3 regions of the Marinobacter sp. EVN1 genome follow, and region 1 is predicted to be linked to each of the others. Evidence: predicted binding sites of a transcription regulator. Region 1 holds the regulator's gene; each other region holds the start of a gene.
The links. The regulator FliA, encoded in region 1, starts transcription of late flagellar genes. The targets are predictions, from matches to a motif close to CTAAAGTTTNNNNNNNNNNNGCCGNTAA.
Positions count from the first base shown of each region.

Region 2: fliD (flagellar filament capping protein FliD) is a predicted target of FliA. The motif match lies at 6,407-6,434, and genes of this name have one in related genera.
Region 3: Q674_RS40525 (methyl-accepting chemotaxis protein) is a predicted target of FliA. The motif match lies at 5,213-5,240, and genes of this name have one in related genera.

Region 1 covers NZ_AXCB01000070.1:164,750-174,725, reverse strand. Annotated here, with positions in the region: gene Q674_RS38045 (chemotaxis protein CheA) at 1-1,954, opposite strand, end outside; gene Q674_RS38040 (protein phosphatase CheZ) at 1,973-2,758, opposite strand; gene cheY (chemotaxis response regulator CheY) at 2,780-3,163, opposite strand; gene Q674_RS38030 (RNA polymerase sigma factor FliA) at 3,324-4,067, opposite strand; gene Q674_RS38025 (MinD/ParA family protein) at 4,100-4,912, opposite strand; gene flhF (flagellar biosynthesis protein FlhF) at 4,986-6,299, opposite strand; gene flhA (flagellar biosynthesis protein FlhA) at 6,355-8,529, opposite strand; gene upp (uracil phosphoribosyltransferase) at 8,753-9,391, shown strand; gene Q674_RS38005 (uracil-xanthine permease family protein) at 9,394-9,976, shown strand, end outside.
Region 2 covers NZ_AXCB01000023.1:6,610-16,585, forward strand. Annotated here, with positions in the region: gene Q674_RS31660 (AmpG family muropeptide MFS transporter) at 1-149, opposite strand, end outside; gene Q674_RS31665 (YajQ family cyclic di-GMP-binding protein) at 231-713, opposite strand; gene Q674_RS31670 (response regulator) at 848-1,819, shown strand; gene Q674_RS31675 (AraC family transcriptional regulator) at 2,046-3,059, opposite strand; gene Q674_RS31680 (argininosuccinate synthase) at 3,150-4,361, opposite strand; gene fliS (flagellar export chaperone FliS) at 4,495-4,899, opposite strand; gene fliD (flagellar filament capping protein FliD) at 4,963-6,369, opposite strand; gene Q674_RS31695 (flagellar protein FlaG) at 6,563-7,000, opposite strand; gene Q674_RS31700 (flagellin) at 7,078-7,908, opposite strand; gene Q674_RS31705 (6-hydroxymethylpterin diphosphokinase MptE-like protein) at 8,075-9,976, opposite strand, start outside.
Region 3 covers NZ_AXCB01000070.1:704,688-714,663, reverse strand. Annotated here, with positions in the region: gene recQ (DNA helicase RecQ) at 1-1,586, shown strand, start outside; gene Q674_RS40535 (YiiD C-terminal domain-containing protein) at 1,570-2,124, opposite strand; gene Q674_RS40530 (transporter substrate-binding domain-containing protein) at 2,326-3,234, shown strand; gene Q674_RS40525 (methyl-accepting chemotaxis protein) at 3,259-5,145, opposite strand; gene Q674_RS40520 (bifunctional GNAT family N-acetyltransferase/carbon-nitrogen hydrolase family protein) at 5,301-6,821, shown strand; gene Q674_RS40515 (hypothetical protein) at 6,980-7,378, shown strand; gene Q674_RS40510 (helix-hairpin-helix domain-containing protein) at 7,425-8,057, shown strand; gene senB (selenoneine biosynthesis selenosugar synthase SenB) at 8,106-9,071, opposite strand; gene Q674_RS40500 (putative selenate ABC transporter substrate-binding protein) at 9,242-9,976, shown strand, end outside.

The DNA of each region.
Region 1 (9,976 bases):
TGGTCCCCATGGCCACAATCACCACGTGCGCATTCTCCGGCTCGCCCTGACCTGCCGCACCGTGCACCAGCCAGCGCTTGATGTGGAACAGTGGGAACACTTTGTCCCGCACGACAATGCACTCTTTGCCGTCGACAATGTTGGTCTTGGTCAGATCCAGGTGGAAAATCTCCACCACATTCACCAGCGGCAGCGCGAAAGACTGGTCACCGAGCATGATCATCAACGTTGGCATAATGGCCAGAGTCAGCGGCACCTTGATGATAATGCTGGTGCCCTTGCCCTGTTCGGACATGATATTGATCTGCCCATTGAGCTGGCCGATCTTGGTTTTCACCACGTCCATGCCGACACCCCGACCAGAGACATCGGAAATCTGGTCCTTGGTGGAGAAACCGGCCGCAAAAATCAGATTGAAGCATTCGTTATCGGTAAGGCGGTCTGCCGCATCCTGATCGTACAGGCCCTTCTCGACCGCCTTGCGGCGCAAGACATCAGGATTCATACCGGCTCCGTCGTCGACAATGGACAGCAGAATATGGTCGCCTTCCTGCTCCGCCGACAGAGTCACGGTTCCAGCGCGAGGTTTGCCGGCCTTTTCCCGTACGTCCGGTGCCTCGACACCATGATCCACGGAATTTCTCACCAGGTGCACCAGGGGATCGGCCAGAGCTTCAACCAGGTTTTTATCCAGGTCGGTTTCCTCACCGTGCATGACCAGATTCACTTCTTTCTTCAGACTGCGGGCCAGGTCGCGCACCACTCTGGGGAAACGGCCGAAAACTTTCTTGATCGGCTGCATCCGTGTTTGCATGACGGCAGCCTGCAGATCCGTGGTCACCACATCGAGATTGGCCACTGCCTTGTGCATGTGTTCGTCTTCGCTTTCGGAACCCAGACGCTGCAGGCGGTTACGCACCAGCACCAGTTCGCCCACCATGTTCATGATGTCGTCCAGGCGCTTGGTATCAACCCGAACCGTGGTTTCGCCCGCTGGTGCGGCCTCACGGGCAGGTGCAGGGGCCGGCTTGGCAGCGGCCTTGCTCTCGGCTTTGGCTTCCGCTTTCTTTGGTTCCGGGGCTGGTTCGGCCTTGCTTGATGGAGCCGGCGCAGGCTTGGGCTCACCTGCGGCAGCCCCCGCGCTTGGGCCTGCACCCTTGCCATGCAGTTCGTCCAGCAGGTTCTCGAATTCGTCGTCGGAAATCAGATCGGCGTCACCGGATGATTTCTCCGAGCCACCGCTGGTGTCGATATCTGCCTTGGGCGCTTCATCTTCCGCAGGCGCGCCGGCAAACTGGCCCTTGCCGTGGAGTTGATCCAGCAGGGCCTCAAATTCATCGTCGGTAATCTCATCACTGTCTGAGCCGCCGGCGGATTCTGCCGGGGTGCTCACCTGCTCGTTGCCGACCGGTTTCTGGCCATCGGATTTTTCATCCGCCAACGCGTCCAGCAGTTGCTCGAACTCTTCGTCAGTGATATCGCCCTGATCCCCTTGCTGTCCGACATCCGCAGACGACGGCTCCTGTGCCGGGGTTGGTGCTTCCACCGCCGGTGCATCCTCGGACTCGGGTTTGGCGAGTGCATCCAGAGCTTCAATCAGTTCGTCCGGCGCGGGCGTCGGTTCTTCCCGGTTGCGGACTTCTTCGAACATGGCATTAACGTTGTCCAGCGCCTCCAGCACCACGTCCATCAGGTCCGGTGTTACCTTGCGCTTGTGATTCCGGAGAATATCAAACACGTTCTCCGCAGAGTGGCAGCAATTAACCAGTGCCTCCAGTTGAAGGAAGCCTGCGCCCCCTTTCACGGTATGGAAGCCACGGAAAATGGCGTTCAGCAGATCGCTGTCATCGGGATGCTGCTCCAGATCCACCAGCTGCTCCGACAACTTTTCGAGTATCTCGCCGGCTTCTACCAGGAAGTCCTGCAGGATCTCTTCATCAGCATCTAACGCCATGCGTCACCCTCTTTATTATCAGAATCCGAGACTGGACAGCAGATCGTCCACATCGTCCTGTCCCGAAACTACATCTTCCCGCTCATCGGCCTTGATCTGGGGCCCTACCCCTTTTTCGGCCGATTCTTCTTTTTCTTCAATCTGATGCACTGTGCCGGTCAGTTGATCAACGTGGCTGGCCATCACCACCAGACCAAGAAGGTTGTCTTCCACCTCTTTCACCAACGCGGTGACCTTCTGGATAACCTGACCGGTAAGATCCTGAAAATCCTGAGCCAGAAGGATTTCCGACAGGTTCTGGTACAGACTGTCGGAGTCTGTCGTCAGGCCAGCGAAGAACTTGTCGATGCGACCGTAAAGCTCCCGAAACTCCGCAGGCTCCATTTCACGACGGCGCAGACGCTGCCACTCATCCCGCAGGGCAACCGCTTCATCCCGCATGGCGTGAGCCACCGGCATGCTTTCCTCAACCAGATCCATGGTGCGGTTCGCCGCCTGGCTGGTCATCTGAACCACATAGGCCAGACGGTCAGAAGCGTCGCTCATCTTCGACAGCACTTCTTTCTGCTCGGCATTACGCGGGTCTATCTGGAAGTTCCGGATTGCCTCATGGAGGCTGCGGGTCAGTCGCCCCACTTCCCGATACAGACTCTGATCGCGAACCTCGCTCAGTTCATTGATCAGGGTCATCGCCTTGGCATAATTCCCGGCGTTTACATTCTCGGCCAGGTCGGAGGCCTGCTTTTGAAGCTTCTCCGCCACCTCCGGATCAAGGCCCTGATGGTTCTGTTTGGTATCACTCATGGCGAGCCATCCGACCTCTGGTTACTGGATTCGTTCGAAGATTTTCTCGATCTTTTCCTTCAGCACGGCTGCCGTGAAAGGCTTGACCACATACCCGTTCACCCCGGCCTGAGCCGCAGCCACGATCTGGTCCCGCTTGGCCTCTGCCGTTACCATCAGAACCGGCAGGTTCTTCAGGTTTTCATCAGCACGGACAGCCTTCAGAAGGTCAAAGCCCGACATGCCGGGCATGTTCCAGTCAGTCACCAGGAAGTCATACTTGCCGCTTCGGAGCATGGGCAACGCGGTGTTGCCATCGTCTGCTTCATCCGTATTGGTGAAGCCGAGATCTCGCAGCAGGTTTTTGATGATGCGTCGCATTGTGGAGAAGTCATCCACAATGAGAATTTTCATGTTCTTGTCCAATGGGACCTCCAGTCAGTAACACCCGGAATTCATTCAGCCTTTTGGAAGTCTAGCAGGCTGCTACCTTAAGCGCTTATTGTGTGGTGTTTGCGCACGTTGTAAAGCATCGTTTACCAAAAGCTACACAGCTTGCTGAAAGAGAAACACAGCACCTGGCCGATCAGTCGTTGTCACCATCCCGCCACTCGGCCAGCCGGCTGCGAAGTCGCAACGCCGCCTGGCTGTGAATCTGGCTTACCCGGCTCTCACTGACCCCTAGCACCGCACCGATTTCCTTGAGGTTGAGCTCTTCCTGGTAATACAGGCTCAATACCAGCTTTTCACGCTCAGGCAACTGCTCAATGGCGTCTGCGAGACTTCGCTGGAAAGCGCCTGAAGCAATACCGTCCAGCGGATTATCACTCGCTTCTGCTTCTTCTATCGGCAGCTCGCCGGATTCATTGAGCTCATCAAGACTAAAAAGTCTACCGCTGTTAGCGTCGGCGAGTGAGGCATGATACTCGTCCAGACCAATGCCAAGCTCTTCAGCTACTTCGGCATCCTGGGCCTCGCGCCCGGTACGATCTTCCACCTGCTTGATAGCACTGGCGATTCGCCGGGCGTTGCGATGCACTGAGCGGGGCACCCAGTCGCCTTTGCGGATCTCATCCACCATGGCGCCGCGGATGCGAATCCCTGCGTAGGTTTCAAAGGTGGCACCTTTGCCGGAAGAATAGCGCTGCGCGGCCTCCAGCAGTCCAATCATACCGGCCTGCATAAGGTCTTCCAGCTGCACTGATGGCGGCAGCCGGGCCATGAGATGAAGGGCGATTTTCTTGACCAGCGGCGCATGCTCTTCAATCAGGGCTGAAGGGCTCCTGGCGCCGGCCTGATGGTAAATTCCCAGATTTTTCGCCAATGTCATGTATCCGGTTTTCTTGTAGGACTGGATTCAGATCAGACTTCGACGAGCCGCTCCACGAAGAATTCGAGATGCCCCCTGGGAGAGGACGGCAAAGGCCAACTGTCCACTTTTTCGGCCAGAGCCCGGATAGCCAGCGAGGCTTTCGCCCTCGGATAGGCATCCAATACCGCTTTCTGTCTTTGGACGGCTTTCTTGACGGCCTCGTCGTAAGGCACGATACCTACATATTGTAGTGCCACATCCAGAAAACGCTCGGTGACCCGGGTCAGTTTTTCAAACAGATGGCGGCCTTCCTGCTCATTGCGGACCTGGTTTGCCAGGATACGGAAGCGGTTGGTGCCATAATCCCGGTTCATCAGCTTGATCAACGCGTAGGCATCGGTAATGGAAGTAGGTTCGTCGCAGACCACCAGCAGAAGTTCCTGCGAGGCCCTGAGGAAGCTGACCACCGATTCAGAAATACCTGCGGCGGTATCCACAATCAGAACGTCAATCTGGTCGCCCAGCTCACTGAAAGCGTTGATCAGGCCGGCATGTTCCATGGCGCTGAGCTGGGTCATACGCTGAGTGCCGGAGGAAGCCGGTACAATCTTGATACCACCAGGGCCATTCACCAGCACGTCTTTCAGATCACAATCGCCGCTGAGTACGTCTTGCAGATTTCGATTGGCGGTAATGCCGAGCAACACATCGATGTTGGCGAGCCCGAGATCCGCGTCCAGCAAGACAACCCGGCGCCCCTTCTGGGCCAGGGCGATACCGAGATTGACCGAAACATTGCTCTTGCCGACACCGCCCTTGCCGCCGGAAACCGCAATCACCTGAACCGGATGTGGTCTGCTCATACTGTTATCAGTCTCTTACTACGTTCTTGTACGGGCACGCGTGCCGGTGTTTTATTCTGGTCGCCAACGAGGCTCAGGCACCTTCGGCGACTGTCTGTGCGCTCTGCACGGCCTTAAGCCGTTCTACGCCCAGGCGCACTAACGGAATGGCCTCCGCCCTCTGGAGATCTTCCGGTATCTTCTGGCCATCGGTGTACCAGGCCACCGGTAAGCTGGTCTCCATAACGAACCCGAGCGCTTCGCCCAGGGTCAGGGCCTCATCAATCTTGGTCATGATGCAGCCTGCAAGGTTTGCCATCTTATAGCAATGCCACACGGATTTCATGATACGTGGCTGACTGGTGGCGGAGACCACCAGATGTGTACGGATATTGTGATCGCTGCGAGCCAACTCCGCCAGTTGTTCCTGGTAACCGCGGTCGGCACTGGTCAGGCCGGCAGTGTCAATCAGCACCAGGTGTCGATCCGATAACTCATCAAGAATGTCATCCAGGGAATGGCTCTCATCCACCACACGCACGGGCACATTCAGGATGCGGCCGAACACGAAGAGCTGCTCATGAGCGGCCACACGATAGCGGTCGGTGGTCACCAGTGCCAACGAATCCGGACCATGCTCAAGGACGTAGCGGGCCGCCAGCTTGCCAATGGTGGTGGTTTTGCCAGACCCGGTTGGCCCGACCAGGGCATAGATACCGCCGGCATCAAGCCAGTCTTCGCGACCGGTACGAACGCCGGTCGCCAGCATTTTCAGTGACTGCTTCCAGCCGTCCTCCAGACGCCCGGCCCGGTGCCGACGGGACAGAGAGCCGGCCAGCTCCGCGCCCAAACCGAACTCCTGCAGGCGCTCGGCCAATCGTTGCTGAACTGCGCTGTTGCCGGTCGGCGTGGCAGTTGCAGCCTTACCACTGACCAGATCACGCAGAGAGCTGATTTCGGCACGCATACTGGCCAGTTCATCGGCATAGCCACCGGCGCCGGATTCGCTACCCGCAAACGGCTTTGCCAGCGCTTCATCACTGGGACGTGACGCCGGAAAATCGGCAGTCTCGAAAGACAAGGACGACGCCACGCCACCTGAGGCGCCACTTCCTGCGCGCTTTTCCCGAACCTCACGAATGCGACTGCGGGACCGGTTCAGCTCCTCTTCCAGCCGACGATGCTGCTCGGCCTGCATCTCTGCCAGCCGGGAGCCGTTGGTGGCTTCAACCGCCCTATCGCCAAGACGCTGACGCGCCATGTTTTCGTCGTAGTCGAGTGCCGTCACGATCTCAACACCACCATCAACCCGGCGGTTAGACAGAATAACGGCATCCGGCCCCATTTCGTGGCTTACCTGCTTCAGGGCCTCAGCCATGGACTGCGCAAAAAACCGTTTTACTTTCATGCTGTTTCATCCTCCCACCGGCAAGCACTCTGGCTCCCCGCGATGCTCCGTCGGTTTATTGACCCACAGAAGCGACTATCGTGATCTGTTTGTTATCCGGGATTTCCTGGTAAGAGAGCACATGCAAACGCTCTACCCCGTAGCTGGCAAACTTCGCCAGTACTGGCCGCAAGGGCCCCGAAACCAGCAGGATGGCGGGCTTGCCGAGCATTTCCTGGCGCTGCACGCTGTCCTGAAGGGATCGTTGCAGCTTTTCCACCATGTTGGGCTCAAGCACCAGACCAATGTCATCCTGACCGCCGGATTGTTGACTCTGCTGAACAGACTTCAGCAATAACTGTTCCAGGTCTGGATCCAACGTGATAACAGGGATTTCGGCGTCGTTGCCACAAATACTCTGAACAATCATCCGGCGCAGCGCCTGGCGGGCTACCGTGGTCAGTACTTTCGGGTCCTGACTCTTTGGATGCACGTTCACGATGGCCTCGGCAATGGAGCGCATATCCCGCACCGGCACTTCTTCTTTCAACAGGTTCTGCAAAACTTTCAACAGGATGCTGATGGAAATCGTGGTCGGCACCAGTTCCTCCGCCAGCTTGGGCGAAATCTTCTCCAACTGGTCCAGCCACTTCTGGGCTTCTTCGTGGCCAATCAGTTCATGAGCGTGTTTCTGCAGGATCTGATTCAGATGTGTCGCCACCACGGTACTCGCATCCACCACGGTGTACCCCAGGGTCTGGGCCTGATCCTTCCTGTCGGACTCAATCCAGATGGCGTCCAGGCCGAAGGCGGGGTCCTTGCCGGCAATGCCTTCAACTTTGCCAAACACCTGCCCCGGATCAATGGCCAGCTCCCGCTCCGGATGGATCTCGGCCTCGGCAATGGTCACGCCCATCAGGGTAATCCGGTAGACGTTCGGCATAAGATCCAGGTTGTCGCGAATGTGCACCGAAGGCATGAGGAAGCCCAGATCCTGCGAAAGCTTCTTACGAACCCCTTTGATCCGACTGAGCAATTGTCCACCCTGGGATTTGTCTACCAGCGGGATCAGCCGGTAACCCACTTCCAGCCCGACAATGTCCACCGTGGCCACGTCATCCCATCCGAGCTCGCGGGTTTCCCCCGGCGCCGGCAGTGCCTGCCCCTCGCTGCCCGGACGATCCGGAGAAATTTCCGCACCCTGCCGGGCCGCACCACCAGCCATGCCGCCGCGGCCAACAAAACCACCTTCATCCTCAACCGTTTGCTGCTGTTTCTTCCAGATAAACCAGGCTGCGCCAGCGGCCAGCAAACCAAGGCCGAGAAACGCGATGTGGGGCATCCCCGGAATCAGGCCAAGCAGAATCAGGATACCGGCCGCAATGCCCAACGCTTTGGGAGCGCTGAACATCTGCTGAATGATCTGGCCACCCATGTCCTGGCTGGACGTTACCCGGGTAACCATGATGGCGGCCGACGTGGAGAGCAACAGCGAGGGAATCTGGGCAACCAGACCATCACCGATGGTCAGCAGGGCATAACGCTCCATTGCCAGACCAAAATCCAACCCGTGCTGCATCATGCCGATAGCCACACCACCAACGATGTTGATAGCCAGGATCAGCAACCCCGCAACGGCATCGCCTTTCACAAACTTCGAGGCGCCGTCCATAGAACCGTAAAAGTCCGCTTCCTGAGCGATTTCCGAACGGCGTGACTTGGCCTCGTCCTGATTGATCAGCCCGGCGTTCAGATCGGCATCAATCGCCATCTGCTTGCCAGGCATGGCATCCAGAGTGAAGCGGGCACTGACCTCAGACACCCGGCCGGCACCTTTGGTGACAACCAGAAAGTTGATGATCATAAGGATGGCGAAAACCACCAGACCAACAGCGTAGTTTCCCCCAATCAGGACTTCACCAAAGGACTCGATCACCTTACCGGCAGCATCGCCGCCCTCATGGCCGTTCAGCAATACAATCCGGGTGGACGCCACGTTCAGGCCCAGCCGCAACAGGGTGGCCACCAGCAATACCGTGGGGAAGGAGGCAAATTCCATCGGCCGCATGGCGTACACACAGACCAGCAGAATGACGATGGACAGAGTGATGTTGAAGGTGAAGAACACATCCAGCAGGAACGCCGGCATGGGCAGAATCATCATGCCAAGCAGCCCCATCAGCATCAGGGGGATGCCGAGGTTCCCCCGCGTCAGGGATTTGACGTTGTTAAGGACTAGAGCTCTGTCCATGCCGGGTCTGTCTCCACGTATCTGTGCCTGCGGGCATTTTCCGGGTCGAAAATCTGACACCGGGGGTCGCTTTCCGGGTGGTATCGCAAGAACCGTACCAGCCCTTGCAAAATTTGACGTCTGAGCACCTTTCAACGCCTGACGCAGCGGCCCAGATACGGTATCCTTTCGCCATTTGCATTATCCCGATTCAAGCCAGAAACCCGAACACACAGGTGACCCCATGCCGATCCATGAAGTGAAGCACCCTCTGATCCGCCACAAGCTCGGCCTCATGCGCCGCGCCGACATCAGTACCAAAAACTTCCGAGAGCTGGCACAGGAAGTTGGCGCGTTGCTGACTTACGAGGCCACCAAAGACTTCAATCTTCAGGAAAAAACCATTGAGGGCTGGGCCGGCCCGGTCTCCGTGGAGCAGATCCACGGCAAGAAGGTAACCATCGTGCCCATCCTACGTGCCGGTCTGGGCATGCTGGACGGTGTCCTGAGCCTGATTCCGGTGGCCCGGGTGAGCGTGGTTGGCCAGATCCGCAACGAAGACACCCTCGAAGCGGAAACCTACCTGGAAAAACTGGTAGGCGAGTTGGATCAGCGCATGGCCCTGATCATCGATCCGATGCTGGCTACCGGCGGCTCCATGATTTCCACCATCGATTTGCTCAAAAAGGCCGGTAGCACCGAAATCCGGGCTCTGGTTCTGGTGGCTGCGCCGGAGGGCGTGGAAAAGGTTCTGGAAAAACACCCGGACGTGTCCATCTACACCGCATCGGTGGATGAGCGCCTGAACGAGAAAGGCTACATTCTGCCGGGCCTGGGTGATGCCGGCGACAAGATCTTCGGCACCAAGCAGAAGGACGTCTGAGCATGCAGGACCATAACAACGATCCGGTCTGGAAACAGGCTATTGCCGGTTCCCAGATGCTGCTGGTGGCTTTTGGCGCCCTGGTACTGATGCCACTGATTACCGGCCTGGACCCGAACGTCGCGCTGTTCACTGCCGGCCTGGGCACTCTGATTTTTCACATTGTCACCGGTGGCCAGATCCCGATCTTCCTGGCTTCATCGTTCGCGTTTATCGCGCCGGTGCTGGCCTCCAAAGGCCGCTTTGGCCTGGAAGAAACCCTCGGTGGCCTGATGGCCGCAGGCATTCTGTATATCATTCTGTCCGGGGCGATTCGCCTGCGTGGCACCGGCTTCATTACCCGGCTGCTGCCTCCGGTGGTGATTGCACCGGTCATCATGACCATCGGCCTGGGGTTGGCTCCGGTAGCCGTGTTTATGGCTACAGGCAAAACCGGTGACGGCCAGACTCAGCTGGTGCCCTACAACACTGCCATATGGATTGCCATGATCTCTTTGGCCGTGACCATCATCATGTCGGTCTGGGCCAAGGGCATTTTCCGGCTGATCCCGATCATGTTCGGTGTCCTCGTGGGTTACCTTCTCT
Region 2 (9,976 bases), on a different contig from region 1:
ACCTTGATGGAATAGGTAATGCCAAGCCAGCTGAAAAAACCGATGGTGGCGGTCTCCACCCCAACGTCTGCCAGGCGGGCATTGAGGGTGGAAAACACCAGCAGAAAGGGCAGCCCCGCCGAGAACCCGAGAAACAACATGGCAATCACTTGCCAGCGGGTGTAGGTGTAGGCGGTATCCCGAATCAGGGCTACAACATTGGGGGGAAGATAAATAAGAGCCTCTCCGAATCAGTCGCGAAAGTTGTTGAACTGCAGCGGGATGTCCAGTTCTGCCTCACGCAACATGGCAATGGCTTCCTGCAGGTCGTCCCGTTTCTTGCCGGTAACCCGTACCTTGTCGCCCTGAATGCTGGCCTGCACTTTCATCTTCTGCTCTTTGATCATCTTCACGATCTTCTTGGCCATGTCCGTTTCAATACCCTGCTTCAGGGTGAAATGCTGCTTCACCAGCTTGCCCGCTTTGCTTTCGCCATCTTCCGACAGGGCACGGGTGTCGATGTTGCGCTTGGCAAAGGCCATTCGCATCATGTCCACCAGTTGCTCCAACTGGAACTCCTGCTCGGCGCTCAAAGTCAGGCGCTTGTCCTCCAGCTCGATGTCCGCCTCAACATTCTTGAAATCCCAGCGGTTACCCAGTTCACGCTTGGCCTGATCCACCGCGTTGGTAACTTCGTGCATTTCGATTTCTGAAACAATGTCAAAAGAAGGCATAGTCGTTATTCTCCAAAGGCCACGGAGGGGTATACTGTGGCGACAATTTGATTACGGATGTTCGAAACCGCCAAGAATACCAAGAGCTGTGGCGAACCGCATCTGACAATGGACTGGTAAGAAGTAGATAAATAATGCCAAACCTCGATCTTCCCATTCTCGTAGTAGACGACGCCAAATTCAGCAGTATGGTGGTGGGCCGTACGCTGCGAAATGCCGGATACCGCGACATACGCATCGCCAACAACGCACCGGCTGCCCTGAAACTCATGGAACAACGCCCGGTCAGCGTACTGATTGCAGACTGGCTGATGCCGGAAATGGACGGCCTGCAGCTGACCGACCAGGTTCGCCAGCAAGACGAGCAGAACAACCACTACACCTATGTGATTCTGCTCACCGCCCGCGAGAGCGTGGAAGCCTTGTCGGAAGCGTTCGACCGGGGTGTGGACGACTTCATCTACAAATCAGACATGACCAAACAGCTCATCCCTCGCATCTTTGCGGCGGACCGCATGGCAGACCGGCAGAACACCCTGCTGCGCGCCAACGCGCTGCTGGTGGAGAACAACCGGGAACTGGAATCCAGCAACATCATTGATCTGGAAACCGGGCTGACCAACAACAAATACGCGCGTCAGCGCTTGCAGAAAACCCTGCGCCACGCCGAATCCCGGGGCGGGTCAACCGCCTACGTCATGTGCGGCATCCGTAACTGGCAAGAGCTGAAGCGCAAACATCCGCCCAGCGTGATGAGCGAACTGTCGATCGGCATCGCCCGGCGCCTGAGCACATTGATTCGCCCGATTGATGCCCTGTGTCGGGTGGGTGATAACCAGTTTGCGATTGTCTCCTACTTTCCCAACAGTGATCACTGCACCACCACCGCGTTCCGGCGCATTTTTGACGGCATCAACCACAAAGCCCTGAAAACCACCGCCGGCTTCATCTCTGTGGAGGCCGGTATGGCCCTGTGCAAAGCCGATGCCCAGGACGGCACGCCAACAGTGCAGGATTTGGAGCGCGCAGCCGTGCAAGGATTGGTAGATGCCTATGAAACCCGTCGTTTCACCGAAACCACCCCGGAGATACGGGAAGGTGTGTAGCGATCACAAACAGTAACACTGGGACACACTTCACAAACAGACAGGAAAGGCGATCAGGCTTATTCTGACATTGTGGAATCAAGCAGTATCCACCCATGGCGGAGGAGCCGAGTAGTACCTCCGCCGCCATATGGGTACCGCAGGTGGATTCCTCAGGATCAACGAATTTTTCAGGCACTTTCGTTCTTTCCGAATTTCTTAAGCCAGCTTTTATAAGCTGGCTTTTTTATTGCCTGCGAAAATCCCCCGGCGTCTTACCCGTCGCGGCCTTGAACTTTCGGTGAAACGACGTGGTTTCGCTGTAGCCCAGGCGCAAGGCAATATCCGGAATACTCATGTCGGTATTCTGCAAATAGTCCTCCGCCATCTGCTGGCGCACCTCATCCAGCAATTTCTGGTACGACACCCCTTCCTGACTCAGCTTTCGCTGTAAGGTACGGCTGGTCATCCCAAGATCCTCGGCGACCATATCCTGACGGGTAATGCCCTCGGCGAGCTGTTTCTGGATGCTTTGCTTTACCTTGCTGGTCAGATCCGTGTCGGTGTCGAGCAACGCCAACTGAGACAATGCGTGTGCTTCCAGGGTTTTTCGCAATAGCGGGTCTGGCTGACGCAGGCGGGTTGCGAGCAGTGCCTGAGCAAAGGTGACACTGTCCTCCTCTGCATCAAACTGTACAGGGCATTGCCAGCGCAAAGCATAGGCCTTCTCATGCTCCGGGCCGGGAGAAGGCCGCCTCAGGCGAACTTCCAGCGGCGTGGCGTCCGTGCTGTCTGCCAGCCATCGCGCATAGTTGATCCAGGAGGCAAAGACATTGTCCACCACCTGGGGCCACACCACAGGATCGGTAAAATTGCAGGTCCAGATCAATGTCGCGGAATCGCCCTTCATCTTGAGGCGGGTGGTACCCATATCCCCCACCAGCTTCTCATAGGGCGCAATACGGGTAACCGCTTCCCCCAACGTGGCGCAGCTCATGGTGATGTAACCCAGCACACTGTAGGAACCGGGTTGCACATAGTCGCCGGTCTCCAGTCCCAATACCGGGTTACCGGTATGTTCGGCCAGCAGGTGAATAAATGCCTGGAGCTGTTCACCGCCGATTCGGCCCTCATCGGAATCCAGGATCTCCGGCTTCAAACCCGCCTTTTCAAACAGCGGATCAACCGCGATACCTTTGGCATCGGCGTAGCGAACATACTGCCGCAAAGCGGCGACGGAAGCTGTGCCCAACGCATTCATGGTGATGACTTTCGTTGTTGGAATTGTTTGAAAAGTATAAACAAAAACGCCCGGTTATGAACCGGGCGTTTTCAGGGCATCAACAAACCATCAAAGCTTGCGGCCTTTGCCAGCGGCAATCCGCAGGCGCAGCGCGTTCAGCTTGATAAAGCCTTCCGCATCTTTCTGATCGTAAGCACCCTGGTCTTCTTCGAAGGTGGCGATCTTCTCATCGAACAGAGAATCGTCAGACTTACGGCCGACCACGTCTACATTGCCCTTGTAAAGCTTCAGGCGAACGGTGCCGTTCACGTAGTTCTGGGTCTGGTCGATCAGCGCCTGAAGAGCCTCACGCTCCGGGGACCACCAGTAACCGTTGTAGATCACCTCAGCATAGCGCGGCATCAGGCTGTCCTTCAGGTGTGCCACTTCACGGTCCAGAGTAATGGACTCGATGGCGCGGTGGGCGCGCAGCATGATGGTACCACCCGGAGTTTCGTAACAGCCGCGGGACTTCATGCCCACGTAGCGGTTCTCGACGATGTCCAGGCGGCCAATACCATTTTCACCGGCCAGCTTGTTCAGGGTTTCCAGCACCACGTGGGGCTTCATTTCCTGACCATCAACGGCAACGATGTCGCCTTTCCTGTAGGTGAGCTCCACGTAAGTGGGCTTGTCCGGCGCGGCTTCCGGAGATACGCTCCAACGCCACATGTCTTCCTCGGCTTCCGCCCAGGGGTCTTCCAGGTTGATGCCTTCGTAGGAGATGTGCAGCAGGTTGGCGTCCATGGAATACGGGCTCTTGCCCTTCTTCATTTCCACGGGGATGTTGCGCTCTTCACAATACTTGAGCAGCTTTTCGCGGGAGTTCAGATCCCACTCACGCCAGGGAGCGATCACCTTCACGCCTGGCTTCAGGGCATAGGCGCCAAGCTCAAAACGAACCTGGTCGTTACCTTTACCGGTAGCACCGTGAGAGATGGCGTCTGCACCCGTCTCGTTGGCAATGTCGATCAGGCGCTTGGCAATCAGCGGGCGGGCGATAGAGGTACCCAGCAGGTACTCGCCTTCGTAGATGGTATTGGCGCGGAACATCGGGAACACGTAATCGCGCACAAACTCCTCGCGCAGGTCCTCGATGTAGATTTCCTTAACGCCCAGCGCTTCGGCTTTCGCACGCGCCGGCTCCACTTCCTCGCCCTGGCCAATATCGGCGGTAAAGGTTACCACCTCACAGTTATAGGTATCCTGCAACCACCGAACGATGACGGAAGTATCCAGGCCACCGGAATAGGCCAGCACCACCTTTTTAATATCAGACATGCCCTTGCTCCAGACTGAACAGAATGGATGTGTTGAAAAGAAGGGCAACATTGTACGGGATGGCGGGGGGAATGGCTATAAAGCCCCTACCCTGCCAAAGGATAGGGGCGCCATGGGAGGTAATTGTGCGAAGTTAGCCAGCGGCCTGGGATTGCTGGTTTACCACCTCTTCGCGGATGCCGTCCCAGCCTTCTTTGATTGAACGAAGCAGTTCAATCACTTCATCCAATTTCGCAATATCATTCTTGGCGTTGGCCTGCGACAAAGCACGCTCCATATAGTCATAAAGCGCCTCTAGTCGCACCGCTAAGTCGCCACCGTTATCAAAATCCAGGAAACCGCGCAGTCCTCCAATAATTTCAAGAGCCTTGCAAATGAGCTTGCCCTTGCCCTCAAAGTCCCTTGCCTGAATCCTTGCCTTTGCCATGTTTATGCGCTCAATGGCTCCGCTGTAAAGCAGCTGAATCAGTTTGTGCGGGTCTGCATCAGTGATACTGGTTTGGGTGTTTACGCGCTGGTATGCCTGTAAACCGTTCATAATCAACCTCTTTCCGCGATATTCTTTGTCGTTTTAGGGACGACAGAAATCAAACTTTCGCCTTTAATTACCGCTACTATTCTGCGGTGCCAAAGCTGCCAATTGCTGCTGTACATAATTGCCAGTACTTTGAATCTGAGAAATCAACTGATCTGCCGCAGAAAATTGCCGAATCAACCTTTCCTCATAACTAGCAATCCGGTCATCTAGCTCAAAACGCTCATCTTCAATACGTTCAAGTGTCTTGCTGAGACCTTCTGTTCGGTTTGCCAGCGTGCCGTCACTGGCCAAAAACTTTTCAACCGAATCCACCATCTGGCGTGCAATTCCGTCCCCACTTTCCGACTCAGAAAAAAGCGCCGTCACCTCATCAGGATTAGCTTTTAGCTGCTCTTTGAACTTAGTCTGATCAAATTCAAGCTTACCACTGCTCGGATCCGTCGTGATGCCAATATCTGCCAACATACGAACCGGCGAATCTTCCAGCCCCGTCGGAACTGACGTCAGCATTTGGCGCAACTCGCTCTGAATGGCACGGATCGCCGAATCACCATTCAAAACCCCGCCTCTTTCAGAGGCAGGGTTGTATCCGGCAACACTTTTAACCTGATCTTGGAGCGTATTGAACTTGTCGACGAAGGCCTGCACCCGGCCAGTCACCTCATCAGGATCTTGAGCAATTTTAACCGTTGAGGTTCCAGTTTCCGTCAGAGTGAAAGTGACACCATCAACAACCCCCTCGACAGTGTTGCTCGACCGCGTCACTTCAATACCGTTGATATCCAAAATCGCATCTTTAGCAGCTACGGTTTGCTCCATATTAGAAGTAACGCCATCAAAGACAAACTGAGACAAACCACTCATGTCGATGTCATTACTATCGTTATCTGTCACCGAAATCGAGACCTCATTGGCGGTACCAGATTCATCCGACGACATTACCAATCTATAACCACTACCGGTGTCCACGATACCCGCAGAAACTCCGGCATTTGCACCGTTAATGGCTTCAGCGATTCCCTCAAGAGTATTATTAGACTCGTCAATGACAATATCCGTTGCATTGCCTCCCACGTTCAAGGTCAATGTACCGGTTCCGACTGGAGTGGTATCACGATCCGTAAATTCAGTAGAAGCCAAAGACTGAGCACGAGCCAACTGTTTCACATCTAGGTTATAACTGCCCCTGCTCGCTTCAGAAGACTCAACAGTGACACGAACTACGGATTCATTCGATGAAGAAGCAGTATACGCGCTCATACTGTCAGACTTGCTCAGCGCTTCCATAGGAGAGCGCAGAGCTTCAAGAGCACTACGAATCCGTCCATAGGCAGAAATTTTTGCCTGGGTCTCAGATTCTCGCCGGTCGAGACGCATTTCAGTAGGCGCGCGCTCTGCCTCAATGAGCTGGTTAACCAGATCATTGGTAAAAATACCCGAACCGGCTCCTAACGATGAAATTGCTGCCATAAATCTGCCTCCTAAAAAGGCTTTTGCTACGACCTAGTTAACGGCCGAAGGCGGCAAAGCTTTGCCACTTTCTCAACGATTTAATGTTACAGTTCGTAACGACAAAACCAGCTATAAACAAAATCACCGCCGGATCCTTGCGGATGCGGCGGCGCTGAACAACCGTAACCCAATGCCGGCCAGCGGCAAAAAATCACACCTTCACATTGAATAACGTCAGCGGTTCATCCTGCTGCAATTTTTCTGCCAACCTCAAAGCAACCTCATCCGGAATCTGGCGAATAACTTCTTGAGTCTGTTGATCAACTACCTTGACGATGGCTTGCCCTCGTTCGCTATCCACCTCGAACTGCAAGTCCCTGCTGACCGACTGCACGTAATCGTTCAACTGAGACACTGCCTCATCCAATTGCCCGGCCGGTTCAACAGACCTCGCCATCACTTTGCCTGCCCCGGGCGACTCCTGGGGCTTAAGCGACTCGATCCGCGACGCTTGCTCAACTGATGAGGCTACTACCTGAGCGGAGACGATACTACCGTCGTTCTGAGGCGACGCGTTTGCCCGAGCCGGAGACTGGCTACCGTAACGCACCAATTTGAGATCCGGGCTATTCAGGTTCACGTCATTCATGACTCACCTCACTTTCCTGATACGGCGCAAGCCGGCTCTCCTAGTGGAAGAGCCGACGGTTCACCGTGCTACCCCAATTACTGCAGGAGGGATAGAACCTGATTTGGCCGAGCATTAGCCTGTGCCAGCACTGAGATACCAGCCTGCTGCAATACATTGGCCTTGGCCAACTTCGCCGATTCCGAGGCAAAATCTGCGTCGAGAATCCGACTTTGTGAGGCACTCAAATTTTCAATGCTGTTGCCAAGATTAGAAATAGTGCTTTCAAAGCGGTTTTGCACAGCACCCAAAGTTCCTCGCAAACCGTTCACGGTGTCGAGAGCAGCATCAACCTGATCCAGCAGACTCTGAGCGCCTGCCACAGTTGACGCAGTCGCCGTAACACTTAATCCACTTGCCGCAACATTGATATTTGTAGCGATACTAATAGAGATACGATCAACTGCCGAGTTGTTTGCACCGACTTGGAACTGCTGCGCTGTGAAAGTTCCATCCAACAAGGCAGTTCCGTTGAACTTAGTTACAGAACCAATTCGATCTATCTCGTCTTTACGCTGACTAACTTCTTGGTTCAGAGCGATACGGTCTTTATCGCTATTCGTAGCGTTCGCAGACTGTACAGCCAGCTCACGAATTCGCTGCAAGTTGTTGGTGACTTCATCTAAAGCACCCTCAGCTGTTTGCGACAAAGAAATACCATCATTTGCGTTCCGCTGGGCAACCGTCAGACCCCGAATCTGGGCATCAAATTTGGTCGCGATCGCCAAACCTGCGGCATCATCTTTAGCGGAGTTAATCCGAAGGCCGGAGGAAAGGCGTTGCAGAGCCTGATCACCTAGATTTTGAGATTTTCCAAGCTGGTTTTGGGCGTTGATAGAGGCAACGTTGGTATTGATACCCAGAGCCATAGTATTTCCCCTTAATAACAAGTCATCACTTCGAGAAAAGGTCGTCGCCGAGAAACGCACCTTGTAGCTAGCGCGACCCTGTTATCTGACTTAACGACCGCACCAAGCGATGCTTTAGAAAAAAACGACACTCTTTTGTTAAACTTTGTAAATTGAGGCGGCTGAGTTATGACCACCCCGGCTCCTTTGACTCGAAATTCATTTTCATCCAAGGATCTTCTTCCAATCGCTCTTGCTCAGCTACAACCCCCGAAAAATGCTCGGCAACTTCATCAAGGAACTTCAACAGCCCCTCCCGCCAGGTTGTCATAAAAGCTGGCAGATCCTCATCCTCGCAGGCGAAACCATGACATAAAGCCACATGTACAAAATGCAGCACTGTTCCGCCTAAAACCCAACTTTGGTACTGCTGCGCCGCAGTAACCGGTTTTTTTTCCGTTAACCCGGAGGTTTTGGATACAAGACGGAGCGTATTCGCAAGCAAGGCCAAGTCCTTGCGGCCACGTAAACGCTCTTTTGAGATTATTTTTTTCAGAAGCGCCGCCCCCCTCTCCAATTCGCCTTCCACAGATGGCATGGCATCATCGAGGGTGGACCTGGAGATGCTCCGACTGTTGCTCTCGATTAGGTTTTCAAGGTCAGTCATCTCATCGTGAGTAAAGCGATTTACGGTTGACTCAAATTCATGTGGAGCCAACCAAAGTGCGCCCTCAACTGCAGCGCCATCTGAACAGTTGAAAACCTCTGTCTCTGGCGCCTTTCTTGCTATTTCTCGAAGAAAACCCTCAACATTGACCTTTGCTGCATAATAATCGAAGCGGGTTTGAACCACCCCAATTCCAGAGGCCGCAGGCACTGAGAAATCCTGCCTTTTAGATTCGCCTACCCACTTACGAAGCCCAGCCGCTACCTCACCGACAGCTTTTTCGCCATATACCGAATATGACGAATGATCATGAGCATTATCTACATAACCAAAATCCGTCCCGAGCATGAATATCTTTCTACAACCCAAGGTATGAAGTATCGATAACGCTGCATTTACACAGGTCGGGTTACAATTAACAAATCCGTCCTGACCAACACCAGCCAACCACGATAGAGCGCTATCAAACCTATAAAATGTGTAGGCTCGGCCAAACAACGAAGCAACCTTGGGATTGACTTCATTGCCCGCCAACAACGTGGTTTCCTTCAACAGATCACTGCCAAGTTCTGAATGAAGCTCGTAGATCATGTAATTCGGATCTAGTTCAACATGCAAATCAGGCTTTATCCCGGCGGTTAAAAGCGGCCGAAGCCCTGTACCGGCACTAACAACGACAACCCGATCCCTGATCGCCACGAGGCTGCTTAATCGTTCATCTAACGAGGGTCCACTGCCAACGATTACTACCGGCTTGTTGTGACCACTGAGGTTTCTCCGTGGAAGATACTTGATTCCAAGGCGACAGTTGGCAATTGAATTTTTTAGGCGCATCAACTCGTCGTCGTAGTTCGACCAGCTCGCAGCAACAAGCGCAAGGTCCCGACCAACATCCATAGCGACTCTCGCTAACTCAATGTCCGCTAGGTGGTTATAGTAGAGCGTTGTGTAAGGATAAAGTGGGACACTATGGGCCAAATGCCGGGATAATAGATCCCTCAATTCCATCTCGCTGGAGGCAAAACCGATCGCGAAGTTTAAGGAAAAACCTTTCTTTTGAAAGGTAGAACAGATCTTTGCCCAGTCTACGGTGAACAAGCTCAACGCAAATTTTTCAGGCTCCCTCTCCACCACAATGGCGTTGACTATTGTCGCTTGCTCAACCATCGATTCGATATGGAATCCTAAGCCACACCCCAGGAAAACAATCGAAGGAAACACGCTGCCACGCTTATAGCCTTGAAAATTTTCAGGGGTTACTGGACTCATCTCTATAATTCTTTGAATGCTACGCGCTGCAAACCTCTGTTTATTGTAAGAACTAGGCCAAGCCGGACTATACGTCAGAAACCTCCTATCCGGGCGATGGTCTTTTAAGAAGTCACGCACCTCGTCACGTGAGTATTCACGCGCAAGCCCTCG
Region 3 (9,976 bases), 540 kb from region 1:
GAGTGAAAGCGGCGTTTCTGAATTCCACCATGGATTTCGAACAGGCCCGTGCCACCGAATACGCCTTGGCGACCGGGGAGCTGGACCTGCTCTATTGCGCGCCGGAACGGCTGATCCAGCCGCGAACGATTGAACTGCTGCATAACGCATCCCTGTCGCTGTTTGCCATCGACGAGGCGCACTGCGTTTCCCAATGGGGGCATGATTTCCGGTCGGACTACCTTCAGCTCAGCATGTTGGCTCAGGAATTTCCCGGTATCCCCCGTATCGCGCTGACGGCGACCGCCGACGAGCGTACCCGAAAAGAGATTGCGGAAAGGCTGTCGCTGACTAACGCCCGGCATTTCATCAGTGGCTTCGACCGCCCCAATATTCAGTATCGGATTACGCCAAAGACAAATGCAAACAAGCAGTTGCTGGATTTTATTAAAGCGGAACATGAAGGCGACTGCGGTATTGTCTATTGCCTGTCCCGAAACAAGGTAGATGCCACCGCCCAATTACTGAGCAGCAAGGGCTATACCGCGCTGCCCTACCATGCCGGCCTGAGCGCTGAAGACCGGGCCCGCAACCAGGAACGGTTTCTTCGGGAAGACGGCGTTATTGTGGTGGCAACCATTGCCTTTGGCATGGGCATCGATAAACCCGATGTGCGTTTTGTTGCCCATCTGGACCTCCCCAAAAGCCTCGAAGCCTACTACCAGGAAACCGGGCGGGCCGGCCGGGATGGCAAACCTTCCACGGCCTGGATGGTGTATGGGCTGCAGGATGTGATCAAACTCCGGCAGATGCTGGAAGCCTCTCAGGGCAATGATCAGTTCAAGCGCGTTGAGCGACAAAAGCTGGATGCCATGCTTGGGCTGTGCGAGGTCACCCAGTGCCGGCGCCAGGTGTTGTTGCACTATTTCGGCGACAACCTGGAGACTCCCTGCGGAAACTGCGATACCTGCCTGAACCCACCGGAAACCTGGGATGGCACGGTGGCGGTGCAGAAGGCCCTGTCCTGCGTCTACCGCACCGGCCAGCGTTTTGGCGTTAACTATGTCATTGATGTGCTTCGCGGCTCAGAGAATGAGCGAATCCTGCAATCCGGCCATCAGGCGATCACCACCTATGGCATCGGTCAGGAACTGTCAGCAAACGAATGGAAATCGGTATTCCGGCAACTGGTGGCGAACGGCTACCTGCGGGCCGATCCAGAGGGCTATGGCGCACTTCAGCTAACCGAGCGCTGCCGGCCGCTACTCAAGGGTGAACAGGCGATTGAGCTTCGGAAAGACCCGGTTGCTCGCAAAGCCGCTGGCGGTAAATCATCAACCAGCCGCCGTAGCGGCCAGAATGTGCGGGATCAGATTACCGACCACGCCGGATGGGATGCGTTGCGGGCCTGCCGCAAAGAGCTGGCGGACAAACAGGGCGTGCCGCCCTACGTAATCTTCCACGACACCACCCTGTTCGACATGCTTGAACGCCGCCCTTCCACCCTGGAGGAGCTCGCCGAGGTCAGCGGCGTGGGCGCCGCCAAGCTGGAAAAGTATGGCGACGTCTTCCTTCAGGCGCTACGCTCTATCAATCCTGAGGCTTGAACCCCTTCTTGCGCACCCGGTAATGGGCAATGGAGGTGGCAACGTGGTTGCCTTCTTCATCTCTCAGAATGCCTTCCAGAGTGAATTTCGCCCTACCGGTGGCGTCTGCATCGGCGAGGATGGCAGCCACCGCCTCAGGTGGCAGTTCAAATTCCACGGTCACATCAGAATTGGCCGGCTGCAGAAACTCCAGAGTCATTTCCTTCAGGATGGGCGTGTAGGCAGGGCCAAGGTCGAACAGGGTTAACACTCCACCGGGAATCTCCGCCACCAGGAAATAGGCGCCGGCATACAGGCTGCCAAAGTGGTTTTTGTTGCCCTTCAGGCGTACTCGGGCTTTGACGTAGCCGGGGCGAAGCTCCTCAACACTGAAGTGATTACGGGGCGCAAACGGTATCGCCATACCAATAATTCGGTTCACCGCCGCATAACTGCCGGTCTTTTTGAGCCATTCCAGTGGTTGTAGCAGAGTCGCCTTGGGGTCGCTGGAGCTTACCCATTGGCCAGCGGTGCCAATCAGAGAATCAATAAGAGCCATAAAGCCATATCCTGAAGTGCTGCAGAAAACGCGATCTTTACAGCCAGATAAGGCTACTTCAAGAATCTTTTACAGTTTTTTTGAAACCTGTACGTTTCGATTAACGCTTTCTGATCTAAGCTGTAGCCAATGTCTGTAACGTTACCGTTGCTTGCAGCCGGATAACAGGGAAAGGGCACGCAGTTGTACACATTTAATAAAATGGTAACGCGCTTCTGGCCAGCTCTGGCTCTGGCGGCGTGCTTTCAGGTTCAGCCAGCGGCTGCGTCAGAACCCGAAACGGTTCTCACCCGGGACTACATACTCTGGTATCGCAACTACGATAACCCGGCCATTCGTAACCTGGTTGAACTCGCCCTGCACAAAACCTCAGAGTACGGTGAGTTCCAGATCATCCGCAGTGAAGAAATAAGCCAGGGGCGCGCCCTTCGGGAATTGGCCAACCCTCAGAGCCGGATTCTCGACATTGCTAACGTGGCGACGTCGGAGGAACGGGAGACGTTTCTCAACGCCATTCCGGTGCCTGTGGACGGCGGATTGCTCGGGTTCAGAGTATGCCTGGTGTTGCCGGAACAGCTCAGCCTGTTTGAGGGGGTGTCCAGCCTGGACGACCTGCGCAAGCGAGATATCCGTATTGGCCAGGGCGCACACTGGCCAGACACGCCTATTCTCGAAGCTAACGGCATTACCGTGATCACCCATACCCGCTATGAAATACTCTTTGGTATGCTTCGCAATAAACGCTTCGACTGTTACGCCCGCGGTGTGAGCGAAGTTCTGTTCGACCTCGAGCATAACAAAGCCGACGACCTCGTAATCGAACCAAACATCCTGCTGGCCTACACCATGCCATCCTACCTTTTTGTGGCCCCGGACGATCACGAAACCGCGCAACGCCTGCAACTGGGTCTGGAGCGAGCGATCTTGGACGGCAGCTTCGCGGTGTATCTGAAAAACTGGTTTGGCAGAGCGGTATCATCACTGGGCCTTGATCGGCGTACAGTAATCACGTTGGAGAATCCGTATCTTAGTGAAGAATCCAGATATGTCGGGCGTCGAACCCTGGAAAACCTGGAGCGCCGCGTTGAGCTACTGAGTGTCGGAGACTAGCGGGCCATCCCTGGCCGCCACGAATTACACCCGGAAACGGGTTACCTTGTCATTCAGCACACTGCCGATAGTCTCGATGTGGCCACTGTAAACATCGTTCTCGCTGGCCGCCTTGGCCGCTTCCTGGCCCTGGTCAGCAATGCGGGTGATGGACGCATTCAACTCTTCGGTCACCGATGTCTGCTCCTCGGAGGCCGTGGCGATCTGTGAGGTCATCTGACTGATGGCGGTAATCGCCTCTACAATCCGGTTCAGAGACTCCATCGCATCCTGCGCTTTTTCCATACTCACGTTGGATACCGCCGTAGAGGCTTTCATAACGTCTACCGCATCGTTGGCACCTTTCTGCAGCCGCTCGATCATGTTGTTGATTTCTTCGGTGGAAGACTGGGTACGCTGAGCGAGATTCCGAACCTCATCGGCCACCACCGCAAATCCGCGTCCCGCATCCCCTGCCCGCGCCGCCTCAATGGCCGCGTTCAGTGCCAGCAGGTTGGTCTGCTCGGCAATACCCTGAATCACTTCCAGTACGGTCGTAATCGACGAAACATCCTTGCCAAGGGTGTCGATCACCTCAGCGGCAGCGTTAATCTCACCGACGAGCTTCTGCACCGCATCCCGGGACGAAGTGACAGTCTCCAGGGAACCGCGACTTTCCTGGTCCGCATTCTCGGCGGCTTCCGCGGTTTGCTGGGCATTCTGGGCAATCTCACCAGCCGCCGCCGACATTTCGTTGATTGCCGTGGCGATCATATCGATCTCGTGCTGCTGGTTTTCAACGCTGGAACGGCTGTCGCTGGAGGTCTGCCGGAGTGATTTTACGTTTTCCTCCAGCTCGTCACTGCCCTCTTTCACTTCTTTCACAACCTGCTGGATATTCTCAACAAAGCTGTTGAAGCTGCGCGCCAATTGACCAAACTCATCAGAGGCTGAGTCATCGAGACGCTTGGTAAGGTCTGCATCTCCAGAGGCAATTCGTGACATGGCGCCATTCAGTCTGCGAACCGGCGCAAGCAGGAAACGGATCGCAAAGTAGAGCACGATCAACGCAACAATCAGCCCAACCCCGGCGATGACCAGGCCCATGGTCCGAGCCTCGACAATGGGCGCGCTGATCAGGTTCTCATTCACGAACGTGGCAAGGTACCAGTCCACGGCCCGGGCTTCGCTGATGGGATGGAAACTGACGCTCCACTCGGCACCATCGCTCTCAAAACCTTGCAGGGAACCGTCCAGAACCGGCTGCTGGCCGATCATACCGCTGATGTTCTTGCCAACAATCTCGCTGTTGGGATGAAACAGAACCGTGCCGGCATTGTTGATTAATGCCGCATAGCCTGTATCGGCCAACGTAATGGTCGACAACATCCGGTCGATCGTGTTCAGGCTGATATCCATGCCGGCCACGCCAACATAGTTCCCCCGCCTGATAGGCGCCATTGCGGAGATAATGGTCTCATCTGAGGTGGCATCCAGATACGGATCGGTAAAAGATGCCTGCCCCAAACGCTGGGCTTTCTGGTACCAGGGGCGAACCCGGGGATCATAATCGGCTGGAAGCGTGGCCTCCACCTCGGCACTTCGCATCAGCATGCGACCATCTTCGGTGCCAGCATACACATCCTTGATGTTACCGCCTTCCGTCATCGCCTCCATGAGAACGCGGGCATTATCGTCGTTGCCGGTACGTTCCAGTGCCTTCGCCGTCGCTTCCGCCATATCCAGGCGGGTATTGAGCCAATCGGCAATACTCGACGTACTCTGCGCCACCGCATCGCTCATCAACGCGTTGACGTAGCGGTCTGTCGTCGAGCGAAGCCGAATATCGTTGGATATTGTCAGGGCGCCCATAATCAGCACGATCAGGGACCCAATTGCTATGAGCAATTTCTGAGCAAATGATAGGTTCAAGCTGACGGCCTCCAGTCAGGGTTAAAACAAATTGCTTTTATCGTTTAGTGTAGTCGAAACATACTTACTAACGGCAGATGCTGCGAAGTCTTGAACACTCTTTGCTAGAATGCTGAGATCAAAGCACATTCACCAGTTAGACCGGGGAGAACCCTATGGCTCACGAAGAGCTCCACCTGAATCTGCGTAACCTGACACTGGACGACTACGCCCAGCTGCAAGAGCTAATGGATCGGGTTTACGACGATATCGGTGGCGCGTGGCCGAAAGACACCATCAAGGCACTGGTAGAACAGTTCCCGGATGGCCAGATCTGTATTGAAGACAGCGGCCAGCTGATAGCCGTGGCCCTCACGGTTTGCGTGAAATACGAAAGGTTCAGCAACCCTCATGCCTACGACGACCTTATTCTGCGGAACGAGAAGATCTGGCACAACCCGAATGGCGATTCGCTTTACGGCCTGGATGTGTTCATAGACCCGGAATACCGTGGCTATCGACTGGGCCGCCGTCTGTATGAGGCCAGAAAAGAGCTTTGCCGCTCCATGAATCTGCGAGCCATCCTCGCGGGCGGCCGTATTCCCAATTACTTCAAGTATTCTGAGCAATACACCCCGGAAGAATACATCCAGAGAGTGGATCGCAAAGAAATCTACGATCCGATCCTGACATTCCAACTCTCCAACGATTTCCAGGTCACCCGGCTGATGCACAAATACCTGCCGGAAGACCAGAAATCCCTGGGCTACGCCACGCTGCTGGAATGGCGAAACATTCTTTACACGCCGCCGTCTCCCGTACTGAGCGTCAAAAAAACCCAGGTGCGTATGGGTGCGGTGCAGTGGCAGATGCGGGAATTCACCTCGGTGGAAGAAGTGCTCAAGCAGGTTGAGTACTTTGTGGATGCACTGTCGGACTACAAAAGTGACTTCGCCCTGTTCCCGGAGTTTTTTAACGCCCCGCTGATGGGCCTGACCGACCAGATGGATCAGACCCGGGCCATTCGGTTCCTGGCCGGTTTCACCGAACAGTTCCGTAACGAAATGTCGGAAATGGCCGTGAGTTACAACATCAACATCATCACCGGCTCCATGCCGCTGATTGAAGACGACCGGGTCTACAACGTCTCGTACCTGTGCCATCGGGATGGCCGTGTGGACGAGCAGCGCAAGGTGCACATCACGCCCCACGAACGCCGCGACTGGGTTATTGAGGGTGGTGATAAATTCCAGGTGTTCGATACCGATGCCGGCCGTGTCGCCATCATGATCTGCTACGACATCGAATTTCCGGAACTGGGCCGTATCGCCGCCAGCCAGGATGTGGACATTATCTGCGTACCCTTCTGGACCGATACCAAAAACGGCTATCTGCGCGTGCGCCATTGTGCCCAGGCCCGGGCCATCGAAAACGAATGCTACGTGGTGATTACCGGCAGTGTCGGCAACCTGCCGAAGGTGGAAAACCTCGATGTTCAGTATGCCCAGTCTTCGGTATTCTCTCCGTCGGATTTTGCCTTCCCGCATGACGCAGTGATGGCAGAAACCACACCAAACACCGAAATGATCATGTTTTCAGACATGGATCTGGAAAAGCTCAAGCTGGTCAGAAACGAAGGTTCTGTCACTAACCTGAAGGATCGCCGTGTCGACCTTTACGAGCTGAAAACCCGTTAATGGGCAGATTTGGCCCCGCATAGGGGGCCAAATCCTGATTATTTCCATGAACGGGCTACGGTAGATGGCTGACGGCATTGCCAAAAGTTTCTGGCCCGTCTATTGTTTAATAAATGTTCAGAATATCTGGCCGATCTCAATAGCAGAGCAAGCGTTCCATGAACGAAGAACTACCGGACCTGGTCGCACGTTTCCGAATTCGACACGGCATTTTCCGTAAGGAAACCGTAGAAGCGCGACTTTATGAACTCGACAGCTACGGCTGCGTGATGAAAACGGACAAATTGTTTGAACCCGGAGATACCGTGGTTCTCGATCTTGTGATGGATATGCCGTTTGAAGAAATCCGTGCTGAAGGCCTGACCGGCCTGGTCACCGAGAAGAGAAAACACTGTAGCAACTTCTTCTACTCCATTGATTTTGTTGAGTTAAGCACCCAATACGAATCACCGCTTTCCGATAAACTGAGGCGTATAAGAGAAGTTGTTCTCAAGAAACAGAGTCTGAAATCCCGGCGCGGGTCCAGTCCCGCTTCCGGTATGCGACAGATGGCCTGATACCCGTTCACTTCACCTGCACTTCCCTTCCGTAAGGAGACACTCCATGGCAAAGAAAGCCAAACCAAGCGTTGATAAGATCGTCAAGAAAGTAAACAAAGAGTTCGAGAAAACATCCTCCCAGATTGAAGGGCTGATTAACGACGCCCTCAAGCAGTTCGACAATCTGCAGAACCAGGTTCAGGAACCGGTGCGCAAGCTGCTCAAAGACATGGATGAGCTGCGTGACCGTGAAATGAAGCGCTTCAACGACGAATTTGAACGCCGCATGAACGAGTTCCATGAACTGCAGTCGGCGTTGCTGGAGCGCCTGGGTATCGCGTCCAAGGAAAGTGGCAAGTCCGCTTCCAAGCCCAGCGCGTCAACCAAGAAGGCCAGTGGCACCAAAAAAGCAGCTCCTGCGAAGAAAGCCACCGCTGCCAAGCCCGCCGCCAAGAAAGCGAGCACCGCCAAGCCCAAAACCGCAGCTCCGAAAAAAGCGGCCAAGCCGGTAGACAAGTCTGATCTTACTCGTGTGAAGGGCATTGGCCCGGCAACCGCGAAGAAAATGAAAGAGGCTGGCATTACCTCCATTGAGCAGATTGCCAATCCCAGTGATGCTGACAAGCAGAAACTGGAGGCGTTCAAGAGCCTGAAAGGGTTCAGTGAGCTGTCTGCCGAAGCGAAAAAGGTGCTCTGAAACCTGTTTCGCAGGTAAGTGCCTTGTAATCAAGGGTAGGCCAGCGGCCTACCCTTGATTACATCTGGCCAGTGCCCGTTCCAGGCTTTCCAGTTCGCGCTCCGGGGTAAACGTGGACGCAAGAGCGGTTACCTTCGACCGCAATTCCGCGAGAAATTCCGCGTCGGTTTCCGCACGCAACATCAGCCTCGCTAAAGCCTCATCGTCTTTGACCGGGAAATAGCCAGGATAGTCATCGCCCAGCAAACCACGGTTGCCGGGAATGTCCGACGCCAGAATTGGCAAACCCGCCCGGCAGGCTTCCGACACGACATTCGCCCCACCCTCCATAACGGAACTGATCACCATGAGATTGCTCACGGCCATCAGGTGCTCCAGCTTTGGCTTGTCCAGTTCTCCCAGATAATGAAACCGAGGGTTGGACCGGCTCTCTTCCAGCGCCTTTACTCGCCACTCCTCGTTGTGGGCCTTACCGGCGCAGGAAACCACAATGCGGGATTGCTCTGGCAGGTGATAGCAGGCCCAGGCCGCACGCAAAGAATCCTTTTCATCACGGAGATGGCCAATAACGCACACGTGGAACTGGTCTTTCTCTGCCCGGGCGCTGCCAGCGACTGGTGGTTTGGGCGCGGATTGCCGCAGGCACAGCAACTTGTCGTGATGGCGTTCGGGAATATCCTCGGCCACCAGGTCATGCAGACCAATCAACAGATCGGCGGCGTCCATGGAGGCCCGTGTGATGTCCGGAAACTCGTGCTGAAAGCGGTAAATGTCGGTGCCGGTCAGCACCACAATCAAGGGTTTCCCCGGCCACACCTGCCGGTAATGCTTTACGGCTTCAGCGCTTCGCCAGGCGTGCAAGGCTATCAGGCAGTCTGTTTCCTGGCCCTCGTATTGCGTCACCACTTCCACCTGATGATTGGCTGATTCCAGCAACATCTGCCAGCGTAGTGCGGTGGCCCGATTACCTGCTTTTGAGTCCGGGCCAGCCGGAGTTACTATGGTCAGTCGCATGGCGCTCACTTGTCAGGATCTTGAAAAATTGTGCATGTGGCATTGCACCAGGTAAAGCCTTGCCTCGTATACCGGTTCAGACTTGATAGAAATCACGGTATCCTGACTGGGTTTTCAAGTACATGGCAACGTTTTTCACCAAACCCCACCTCGCAAAGGAATGATTCATTATGGCAATCAGCAACCTCAGAAAATGGCTGGCTACGGGCTTGCTCTCCCTGGCAGCCGCAACCACCGTTCAGGCAGACACTTTCGTGTTCACCGCCATTCCGGATGAAGATGAAACCAAACTGGTCGAGCGCTTTCGTGGCGTGGCTGACTATCTTCAGGAGCAGCTGGATGTTGAGGTGCGTTACATCCCGGTGAAATCCTACGCCGCTGCGGTCTCCGCCTTCCGCAATAATCAGGTACAACTGGCGTGGTTTGGCGGCTTGTCTGGTGTTCAGGCCCGCCGACTGGTTCCGGGTTCCGAAGCTATTGCCCAGGGGGTTGAAGATGAAGCCTTCGAGACCTATTTCATCGCCAACACCAGCACTGGAATCCAGCCGGCCGACAGCCTGGATGAGCTGGAAGACGAGCTGCGCGGCAAAACCTTTACCTTCGGTTCCAAAGGCTCTACCTCGGGCCGCCTGATGCCGGAATTCTACATTCGGGATGTCTTCAACGAAGCGCCGGATTCCCTGTTCTCCCGCGTTGGCTTCAGTGGCAACCATACCCGCACTCTGCGCCTGGTCGAGGCTGGAACCTATGAAGTGGGCGCCCTGAACTTCCAGGTTTGGGAAAAGGAATTGGAAAACGGCAACATCGATACCGATTCCGTTCAGGTGATCTGGAAAACCCCCACCTACCCGGACTACCAGTGGACCATCCGTGGTGATGTCGACGAGCGTTTCGGCGATGGCTTC